3 regions of the Martinezella sp. CNPSo 3964 genome follow, and region 1 is predicted to be linked to each of the others. Evidence: predicted binding sites of a transcription regulator. Region 1 holds the regulator's gene; each other region holds the start of a gene.

Region 1 (3,277 bases):
AAGAAATTCGCAGCCTTCGGCGCGCTTCTCACTGTAACGGCCTATTACCTCATCTCTGGCTTTGGCGTGTCCGCCGAGCGTGCCTTCATCATGATGGCGATCATGCTGGTGGCCGTGCTATTCGATCGGCCATCGATCAGTCTGCGCAACGTCGCACTTTCAGCTATCATCATTCTTGTTCTATCGCCGTCGCAAGTGCTCGGCCCGAGTTTCCAGATGTCCTATGCGGCGACGCTGGCACTGGTGTCGGGTTATTCGCTGTGGAAGCGGCGGCGGCATCGCGAAAGCATTCTGTCGCGCGTTCGTCTGTTAAGTCCGTTATTGTTCGCCACGCGTTTCTTCGCAGGCGTGATGTCGACTTCATTCATCGGCGGCGCGTCGACGGCCATCTTCTCGATCGAGCATTTTCACCGGCTGGCGACATATGGCCTTGCGGCGAATCTTGCCGCCATGCCGGTGGTCTCCTTCATCGTCATGCCGTTCGGCATGGCGGCGATGCTGCTCATGCCTTTCGGCTTGGACGGACCTTTCTGGAAAGTCACCGGAGAGGGGCTTGAGCTCGTCATCGTGATTGCAAGAACCGTCGCCGGTTGGGGAGGCGACATTACCTTCGGCCGCCAACCAGCCTGGCTGATGCCGACATTCATTGTCGGTTTCCTGATCATGAGCATCTTGCGGACCCGGCTGCGCCATCTGGGTCTGTTATTATTGCTCTCCTCCGTGGGCTTGGCAGCATTCGGATCCGGCGTACCGAAACCCGACCTGATGATTTCCGAAGATGGCGTCCTGGTCGCGTTGCGCCAGGACGATATATTAGCCACCAATCGCGAGAGACCACAGGCCTTCATTTTCGAACAATGGCAAAAGGCATTGGTTGCAGCCGAGCATCAGCCGCCGACCATGCTTCCTGCCGATAGCCGGCTTCCACAGATCAGTAAGACGGATCGGCATAAGCGATTGAACAGTGAAGAACAGAAGGCCGTCCGCAAGGCAATGGAGGAAGCCCTGGATCGCACTATGCAGGGCAGTTTTGCCTGCCAGAAAGGAGCATGGTGTGCAGCCATGCTCGAAAATGGCGCGATATTGGTCACGATCGAGAACGCAGCCTATCTGCCCTCAGCCTGCGATACGGCGAACATCGTCGTAACGCCAATTCGATTGCGACTGGATCATTGCCGCTCCGGAGCGATGCTCATAACCGGTGCGACATTGCGCAAAACCGGATCTATCGAAATGGCGCTCACCACCGACAAACCCATTATCTCCGCTGCATTCGAAAATCCGCAGCGGCCATGGACCAGGCATCGAACCTATGATTGGCGCACCGGTAAATTCGACGTGCCACTTGCGCGGGTGTCGCCAGCCGCTGACAATTCGCCGGTCAGTGATAGCGACGAATGAGGCCGACGAGCTTGCCCTGGACCTTGACGCGATCCGGTCCGAAGATGCGGGTTTCATAGGCAGGATTGGCGGCTTCCAGTGCGATCGAGGCACCCTTGCGGCGGAAGCGCTTCAGTGTTGCTTCTTCATCGTCGACAAGCGCGACAACGATGTCGCCGGGATTGGCGGTCGTCGAATTGCGGATGATGACCGTATCGCCGTCGAAAATTCCGGCATCGATCATCGAATCCCCCCGAACTTCAAGCGCATAATGCTCGCCAGAGCCGAGCATGTCCGCGGGTACAGTGATATCGTGCGTATTGTTCTGGATGGCTGAGATCGGAACGCCGGCGGCGATGCGACCCATCACCGGCACCGACGCCGAGCCATTGTGATCATCATTTGCCACCTTCGGCGGAGCCGGTGGGGCAACAGGCTGCGGCTTGCCGAGGCTGCCCTCGATGACGCTGGGCGAAAAGCCACGGCGCGGCTGCAGGCTGGGATTATAGGCATCGGGAAGCTTGATGACTTCGAGCGCCCTGGCCCGGTTCGGCAGCCGGCGGATGAAGCCTCGCTCCTCCAGCGCCGTGATCAGGCGGTGAATGCCGGATTTGGATGCCAGATCCAGTGCGTCCTTCATCTCGTCGAAAGATGGCGGCACACCGGATTCCTTCATGCGTTCGTGAATGAAGAGAAGCAGTTCCTGCTGCTTGCGCGTCAACATCGTCTTGGAACCCCAGAATCAAGAAAAGCTGTGAAACAAATCCAGAACGGACACTATATGTTCCATATGTGTTCCGCAAGTACTTAAATTTCGGTAAAGCCTTGTTGGGCCAGTTAAATAATTACCATTTGCGAATGGATAGGCTCGGAGCATCGCGGCGCTATGTCTGCGCTAACCCAACGAAAAATATGGGAAATGCCGCTCTGCCTGCTTCCAGGGCTTTGTCGTTCGGCCGGTATGCTCAAGACTTGGATGAATGTGGTGGGTCACCGAATAAGCCGGCTATAGGAGAGAATCAGCAATCACGTTTGCGAGATTGCGTTCGGTTCATGTCGTGCGCTTCGGGCGCTCCGTGCTTCCATCTTGAATTGCGCGAGGGATGGGCGCAAATCTGTTGCCGCAGGCAAACAGGAGGAACCATGATTTCGTCCCCGCATCCGCTGGATCATCTCGTACTGCCGACCGTCAATATCGCTCTGGCGCGCGAACGCCTCGGCAAGCTCGGTTTCACGGTGGCTCCGGATGCGCGCCATCCCTTTGGCACGCAGAATGCCTGCGTTTTCCTTGCCGACAAAACCTATCTCGAACCTCTGGGCGTGGCATCTCCGGAGCAGTGCGAGAAGAGCATCGTGGACGGCAATGTTTTCGTTGCGCGCGACCAGGCTTTTCGCTTCCGGGTCGGAGAGGATGGCTTCTCGGCCGTGGTGTTCGGCACGGATGATGCGGTGGCTGATGACGGGCGTTTCAAAGCGGCTGCGATTTCGGCGGGGCAGATGCTGGATTTCTCCCGTCCCATGAAGATGCCGGACGGAACGGAAACCATGGCCGGCTTTCGTCTTGCCTTCGCCGCCGATCTGCGCGCGCCGGATTTTCTCGCCTTCTGCTGTCAGCGCATCAATGCCTTGCCCGCCGACCGCAGCGTGCTCGAGCGTCACGAGAACGGTGTGACCGGCATCGGACGGGTGGCGCTCAGCGCACCGAAGCCGGCGGTGTATCGCAGCTTCTTCGAAGAGGTTGTCGGCGGCCCGCAGATCATGACGCATTCCTTTGGCCTGACGATCAGGGCTGCCAATGCCGATCTGGAGATTTTGACGCCGGAGGGAATGGAGGCTTTCTATGATCTGCCTGTTCGCGGCAACGATCCGGGCCTGCGTGCGCGGGCAATCCTTTTTA
Region 2 (3,277 bases), on a different contig from region 1:
CAACGATTTCAAGGATGCCGAAGAATTCGAGGCGGAATGCGGCCAGGGTGTCGCCATGGGCTTTACCGGCAAGATGCTGATCCATCCGAGCCAGATCGAGGCCGCCAACCGGCATTTCGGCCCGGCTGAGGCTGCCATCGCCGAGGCCGAGGCCATCATATCAGCCTTCGCCGAGCCGGGCGCTGAAGCTCTCAATGTCGTGAACATCGGCGGGCGGATGGTGGAGCGGCTGCACCTTGTCCAGGCGGAAAGACTCATTCATAAAGCTCGCCTGATCGAGCAGCGTTCTTCGGGCGCTGCCGCAGCGCCCCGCACCGGAGCCTGACTGTCGAATTGCCCGGCCAAACACGAAAGATGCCTTGATGAAACTCTATCGCTTCCTCACCGGTCCTGATGACGCTTCCTTCTGCCACAAGGTGAGTGCAGCGCTGAACAAGGGCTGGGAGCTATACGGCTCGCCGACCTATGGCTTCAACTCCGCAAGCGGCCGGATGGAATGCGGCCAGGCCGTCGTCAAGGAAGTGGCCGGCAAGGATTACGATCCGGATATGAAGCTTTCCGAGCAGTAAGCGTCGATTGAAGTTCTTCACCCTGGCCGCCTACGGTCGGGGGGGCGATATCATCGATCCGTCGCTTCTTCGGCGCTTTCCTCGATGCGCTCCATGTCCTCGTCGCTCAGGCCGAAATGGTGGCCGATCTCGTGGATCAGGACATGGGTGATGATGTCGCCGAGGGTTTCCTCGTTTTCAGCCCAATAGTCGATGATCGGCCGGCGGTAGAGGCGGATCTTGTTGGGCATGTCGCCGGTCTGGGCAGTGAAGCGCTCCGAGATGCCGCGGCCTTCGAAGAGGCCGAGCAGGTCGAAAGGGGTTTCCAGCGCCATATCCTCGAACACCTCGTCATCCGGGAAATCCTCGATGAGAATGACGAGATTGCCGGTGAGCGAGCGGAATTCGTCCGGCAGGTGGCTGTAAGCCTCCATTGCCAGAGATTCGAATGTGCTGATGGAGGGCGAGTGGCGGTCCCGCCAATCTTCGCTCTGGTCGACGCGAGCCATGAATATTCCTTCCTTGGCTGGTCATATAGAGACTTTATGCTGCTTTTACGAGAGCGGATTAGTGTATGGCGCCGAAAAGTGTTTGAGCGGTTTTCGGGCGCCATCATGCCCTACTTCTTTGATTCTAGAGCGGATTTAGATTTTAGGTCATTTCAACCTGAAATCATCCAACTCTGAGCAGAGGAATATTTTCTCATGAAATGGTGTTGACTCTTTCTCCAAGCTCTGGAATCCATAAGAACATAACAGGAACATTATCGATCTGGAGTGAACGTCATGGCCGAGGCTGCCGTGGCGCGGGAAACGCTTTTTGCCCTGCGTGAAACCATTGCCCGACTGGAAGGCAGGCCGATCCCGGCACTGGCAGCAGCGGCGCGTGAAACGCTGGCAGACAGGCCGGGGATGGGGACGGCGGGCATTGCGAAGCCCCTGCCCGCGCAACCCGGACTTTCCCAGCCGCTCCTTCCGATCGGCGTCGATGATCTCGACGCGGCGCTGCAGGGCGGCCTGCCGCTCGATGCACTGACGGAAATCCGCTCGCACGGCCTGCGCGATGCCGGGGCGGCAAGCGGTTTTGCTTTGGCGCTCGCAGCGCGGCTGCATGCGCAAGCGTCGGATACGGCCGTGTCCAAGTCCCCGGTCCTGTGGATCGGCGATACGGTCGCGACGATGGAGGCGGGCGTACCTTATGCCATCGGCGTCAGCGATTTCGGGCTGGAGCCTGCGGCTTTCCTGCAGGCCTCGCCGCGCAAGCTGGACGATGCGCTCTGGGTGGCGGAGGCAGCACTTGGCAGTGCCGCCTTTGCTCTCGTCATTCTGGAAGTGCGCGGCAATCCCGCCCGTTTCGGCCTGACCGAAAGCCGGCGGCTGGCGCTGAGGGCCAAGGCGGCGGGGCGGCCCTTGTTTCTGTTGCGACAGGGAGGCGAGGAGGAGGCAAGCAGCGCCCTCTTCCGCTTTTCGGTCGAACCCGCGCCGGCGCAGGCGCGGCCCCTGCCGGACGGATCGGTGCTTGGCGGCAGCATCGGTCATCCGGCCTTTCGTCTGACCTTGGAAAAAAGCCGAAACCCGGCGCCTCTTTCCATAACCCTGGAGTGGAATGCCCATGACCGCCGCTTTGCCCCTATCCTCGACACTCAACGCCCTGCCTTTCCCGGCGAACACGCAGCGCATTCTGGCGCTGACCTTTCCGCATCTGCCGACCGACCGCATCGCGCGCAAGCGCTGGGGTCTGTCCTGGCGTTCGACAGGCAGGCTTGAAGCGCCGCCGCTTGCTTGTGCCGGCAAGCTCAACAATGCCATGCGACTGACAGCTCTTAACGAGCGCGCGGAGATGATCGGCTTGAAACAGGGTCAGGGCGTGGCCGAGGCGAAGGCGATCTGTCCCGATCTCGATGTGGTCGAGGAGGATCCGGCGGCGGACCGCAAGCTTCTGGAGGCGATCGCCGACTGGTGCGACCGCTATACGCCGCTGGTGGCGATCGACGGCAAGGATGGGCTTTTCCTCGATATTACCGGCTGCGCCCATCTCTTCGGCGGCGAAGAGGCGCTGCTCGAGGACATCCTGATCCGGATTTCCCGGCTGGGCTTCGATGTGCGCGGCGCCATTTCCTCCGCGCCGGGCCTGTCCTGGGCCGTTGCCCGCTTCGACGACAGCCGTGTCGTTCCTCCGGAGGCGATGGAAGAAGCCCTGGCGCCGTTGCCCGTCGCCTCCTTAAGGCTCGGAGAGGAAACGGTTGCGGCCCTGCAGAAGATGGGCCTGAAGCAGGTGGGCGATCTTCTGGCCGCGCCGCGAGCGCCGCTTGCCCGCCGTTTTGGCGCGCAACTGCTGTTGCGGCTCGACCAGGCCGTTGGTCTCGTCGAGGAGCCGATCTCGCCGCGCCGCCCGGTCGCGCAATTGTCGGCCGAGCGCCGTCTGGTCGAACCGGTACAGGCGGAAGAGGATATTCTTAAGCTTGCCCGCCAGCTTGCCGAAACCCTGAAGCCGGGGCTGGAAGCACGCGGTGTCGGCGGCCGTTCCTTCGAACTTCTGCTTTTCCGGGTGGACGGCGCGGTCTTCCGCATCGCCGCCGGTGCATCGCAGCCGCTGCGGGAGCCGAGCCGGATTTCAAGCCTGTTCACGGAGCGCTTCGGCGCCATTCATGACGATCTCGATGTCGGCTACGGTTTCGAAATCATCCGCCTCAATGTGCTTCAGCATGCGCCTTTCGATGCAACGCAAGG
Region 3 (3,277 bases), on a different contig from region 1:
ACGGACGCGGCAGGTCGACGCGCTGTTCCTTGGTGATCTGCTCGAACTGCATGAAGACGAGATTCCAGATCTCGATAAAGCGATCACCGTCTTCCTCCGGAGAGCCGGGAGGGCCGCCCCAGATGTGATCGCCGTGATCGTAGAAGATTTCCGAACAGGGACCGCACGGGCCGGTATCCCCCATCGCCCAGAAATTGTCGCTGGTGGCAATGCGGATGATCCGATCGTCGGAAAGGCCGGCGATCTTCTTCCACAGATTAAAGGCGTCGTCGTCGGTATGATAGACCGTGACCAGCAGGCGCTTGGCATCGAGGCCGAATTCCTTGGTGATCAGGTTCCAAGCAAGCTCGATAGCGCGTTCCTTGAAATAATCGCCAAAGGAGAAGTTGCCAAGCATTTCAAAGAAGGTGTGATGGCGCGCGGTATAACCGACATTATCAAGGTCGTTATGCTTGCCGCCGGCGCGAACGCATTTCTGCGCCGTCGAAGCCGTCGTATAGGGACGCTGCTCCAGGCCGGTGAACACGTTCTTGAATTGCACCATGCCGGCGTTGGTGAACATCAATGTCGGATCGTTGCGCGGCACCAGCGGGCTCGACGGCACGATCTCGTGGCCGTTTTTCTTAAAATAGTCGAGGAAGGTCGACCGGATTTCATTCACACCGCTCATAGGGGGCCCTTCAGTCCTGCGCTCAGCAACTTGCGTCAAAGTCAGAGGCTTTTATCGTTCGCTCCCGGCGCTGTCCAGCCGCACGAACAAAACCGGCCGCACATCCCTTGGACAATACGGCCGGTTCAAGCATTCAATTCATATCAAGCCGGGAATTGCTCCCGAAATTCGTTATTCGCCGCCAGCGTCGCCGTCATCGCCAGAATCGGGACCACCGTTCTGCAGGAAGCGGTCGGCGATCAGGCCGGCGTTCTGGCGCAGAGACAGTTCGATCTCGCGGGCGAGATCCGGGTTGTCGCGCAGGAAGATTTTCGCGTTCTCGCGGCCTTGGCCGAGGCGCTGGCTATTGTAGGAGAACCAGGCACCCGACTTCTCGACGATGCCGGCCTTGACACCGAGGTCGACCAGCTCGCCGGTCTTGGAAACGCCTTCACCGTACATGATGTCGAACTCGACCTGCTTGAAGGGAGGGGCCATCTTGTTCTTGACGACCTTGACGCGGGTCTGGTTGCCGATCACCTCCTCGCGCTCCTTGACGGCGCCGATGCGGCGAATGTCAAGGCGAACCGAGGCATAGAACTTCAACGCATTACCGCCGGTCGTCGTTTCCGGCGAGCCGAACATGACGCCGATCTTCATGCGGATCTGGTTGATGAAGATCACCATGCAGTTGGACTTCGAGATCGAAGCCGTCAGCTTGCGCAGCGCCTGGCTCATCAAACGGGCCTGCAGGCCTGGCAGGCTGTCGCCCATCTCGCCTTCGATTTCGGCGCGCGGCGTCAGGGCCGCAACGGAGTCGACGACGAGAACGTCGATCGCGCCGGAGCGCACCAGCGTATCGGTGATTTCAAGCGCCTGTTCACCGGTATCGGGCTGCGAGATCAACAGGTTCTGCAAGTCGACGCCGAGCTTGCGGGCATAGACCGGATCGAGCGCATGTTCCGCGTCCACGAAGGCACAGATGCCGCCCTTCTTCTGCGCTTCTGCAATGGTCTGCAGCGCCAGCGTCGTCTTACCCGAGCTTTCCGGCCCGTAGATTTCGATGATGCGCCCCTTCGGCAAGCCGCCAATGCCAAGCGCGATATCGAGGCTCAGAGAGCCGGTGGAAACCGTTTCGATTTCGACCACGTTCTCGTTAGAGCCGAGCTTCATGATCGAGCCCTTGCCGAACGACCGCTCAATTTGAGAGAGTGCCGCTTCAAGTGCCTTGCTTTTATCCACCGATTTGTCCTCTACAAGCCGCAAAGAATTCTGAGACATTCGATCCACCTTTAGGTTATTGAAGCCGCTCTAGCAATGTCGCCGCTGATGAGAATTGTGTACTCGATTTGTTCTCATATCGCAAGAGCACAACAAGCGATTGAAAGAAAAAGGTAAAATGAATTCTGTTCTATTTTTGTTTTCTTCTTTCTTCCCAGGCACTTACATGTCCGAAACGGTGAATTGCGAGATGTTTGCGGCTCGCTCGATTCGCCTTTTCGGCTGCTGAGGATAACCCTATGGCGAAAAAGATTCTCGTTCTTGGTGGCGCCCATATCGATCGTCGCGGCCGCATCTTCGGCGACACGGCACCCGGCGCCAGCAACCCCGGCGCATGGTTCGAGGAGCCCGGCGGCGGCGGCTTCAATGCGGCCCGAAATCTTGCCCGCCTTGGCTTCGACGTAAAGCTGATTTCTCCACGCGGCGGCGACCCCTCTGGCGAGATGGTAGCGGAAGCCGCCAGCCATGCAGGCATCGATGACAAGCCCTTCGTCTTCCTCGATCGCAAGACCCCGAGCTATACGGCCATCCTCGAGAATGACGGTAATCTCGTCATCGCGCTCGCCGATATGGAGCTCTACAAGCTGTTCGTTCCGAGACGCTTGGCGATTCGTGCCGTTCGCGACGCGTTCGAAGAGACAGACCTTATTCTTTGTGACGCCAATCTGCCCGCTGAGACCTTGGCGGCGATTGTGGCAAGGGCAGCCTTTTGCGGCAAGCCGGTCGCGGCCATCGCCATCTCACCGGCCAAAGTCGTGCGGCTAAAGCCGAGTCTCGCCGGCATCAGCCATCTGTTTCTCAATGAGGCCGAAGCTGCCGCACTAACCGAAATCCGTCCGGAAGACCCGCGCGAATGGGTAAGCGCATTGCACGCGCTCGGCCTGCGCAACGGCGTCATCACCCGCGGCAAGCGCCCGCTGATTGCCTTCTCACCGGATACCGTCGTCAGCCTGCAGCCGCCTGTGGTCGAGGATGTGGCCGATGTCACCGGAGCGGGAGATTCACTTGCCTCGGGCGTTCTCTCCGCTTTGCTCGCCGGCCACGATCTCGCGGAAGCCGTCCGCCATGGCGCCGCGGCAGCCGCGATCACCGTGCAATCCCCCTTTGCCACGGCGGAAAATCTCTCTCCCGAGCTGCTAAAGACGATGCTGGCCCTTGTTCCCACGGCCGAAATTCTGTCATGAAGCCTGTTCAAAACGCGTATAATGTTTCAGTGAATTGGAAACGACAATGACCCAGCCTATCTCGCCACTGCTTCCGATCTCCTATTCAAAGGAAGTCGCCGCCGCAAAGCTGCGTGGCGCACCGCTCGTGGCACTGGAATCGACGATCATCACCCATGGCATG

The links. The regulator LexA, encoded in region 1, represses DNA repair genes until DNA is damaged. The targets are predictions, from matches to a motif close to TGTTCNNNNTGTGTTCNG.
Region 2: a site for LexA is predicted at 1,294-1,311, ahead of AC13Q5_RS11065 (ImuA family protein). Genes of this name have one in related genera too.
Region 3: a site for LexA is predicted at 2,057-2,074, ahead of recA (recombinase RecA). Genes of this name have one in related genera too.

Annotation. Positions count from the first base shown of each region.
Region 1 covers NZ_JBXSOW010000001.1:194,299-197,575, reverse strand. The annotation lists gene AC13Q5_RS00980 (ComEC/Rec2 family competence protein) at 1-1,401, shown strand, start outside; gene lexA (transcriptional repressor LexA) at 1,382-2,104, opposite strand; gene AC13Q5_RS00970 (VOC family protein) at 2,524-3,277, shown strand, end outside.
Region 2 covers NZ_JBXSOW010000003.1:112,901-116,177, forward strand. The annotation lists gene AC13Q5_RS11050 (HpcH/HpaI aldolase/citrate lyase family protein) at 1-325, shown strand, start outside; gene AC13Q5_RS11055 (DUF1737 domain-containing protein) at 363-569, shown strand; gene AC13Q5_RS11060 (metallopeptidase family protein) at 620-1,057, opposite strand; gene AC13Q5_RS11065 (ImuA family protein) at 1,334-2,314, shown strand; gene AC13Q5_RS11070 (Y-family DNA polymerase) at 2,355-3,277, shown strand, end outside.
Region 3 covers NZ_JBXSOW010000014.1:80,352-83,628, forward strand. The annotation lists gene alaS (alanine--tRNA ligase) at 1-670, opposite strand, end outside; gene recA (recombinase RecA) at 842-1,930, opposite strand; gene AC13Q5_RS30650 (carbohydrate kinase family protein) at 2,170-3,114, shown strand; gene AC13Q5_RS30655 (pseudouridine-5'-phosphate glycosidase) at 3,161-3,277, shown strand, end outside.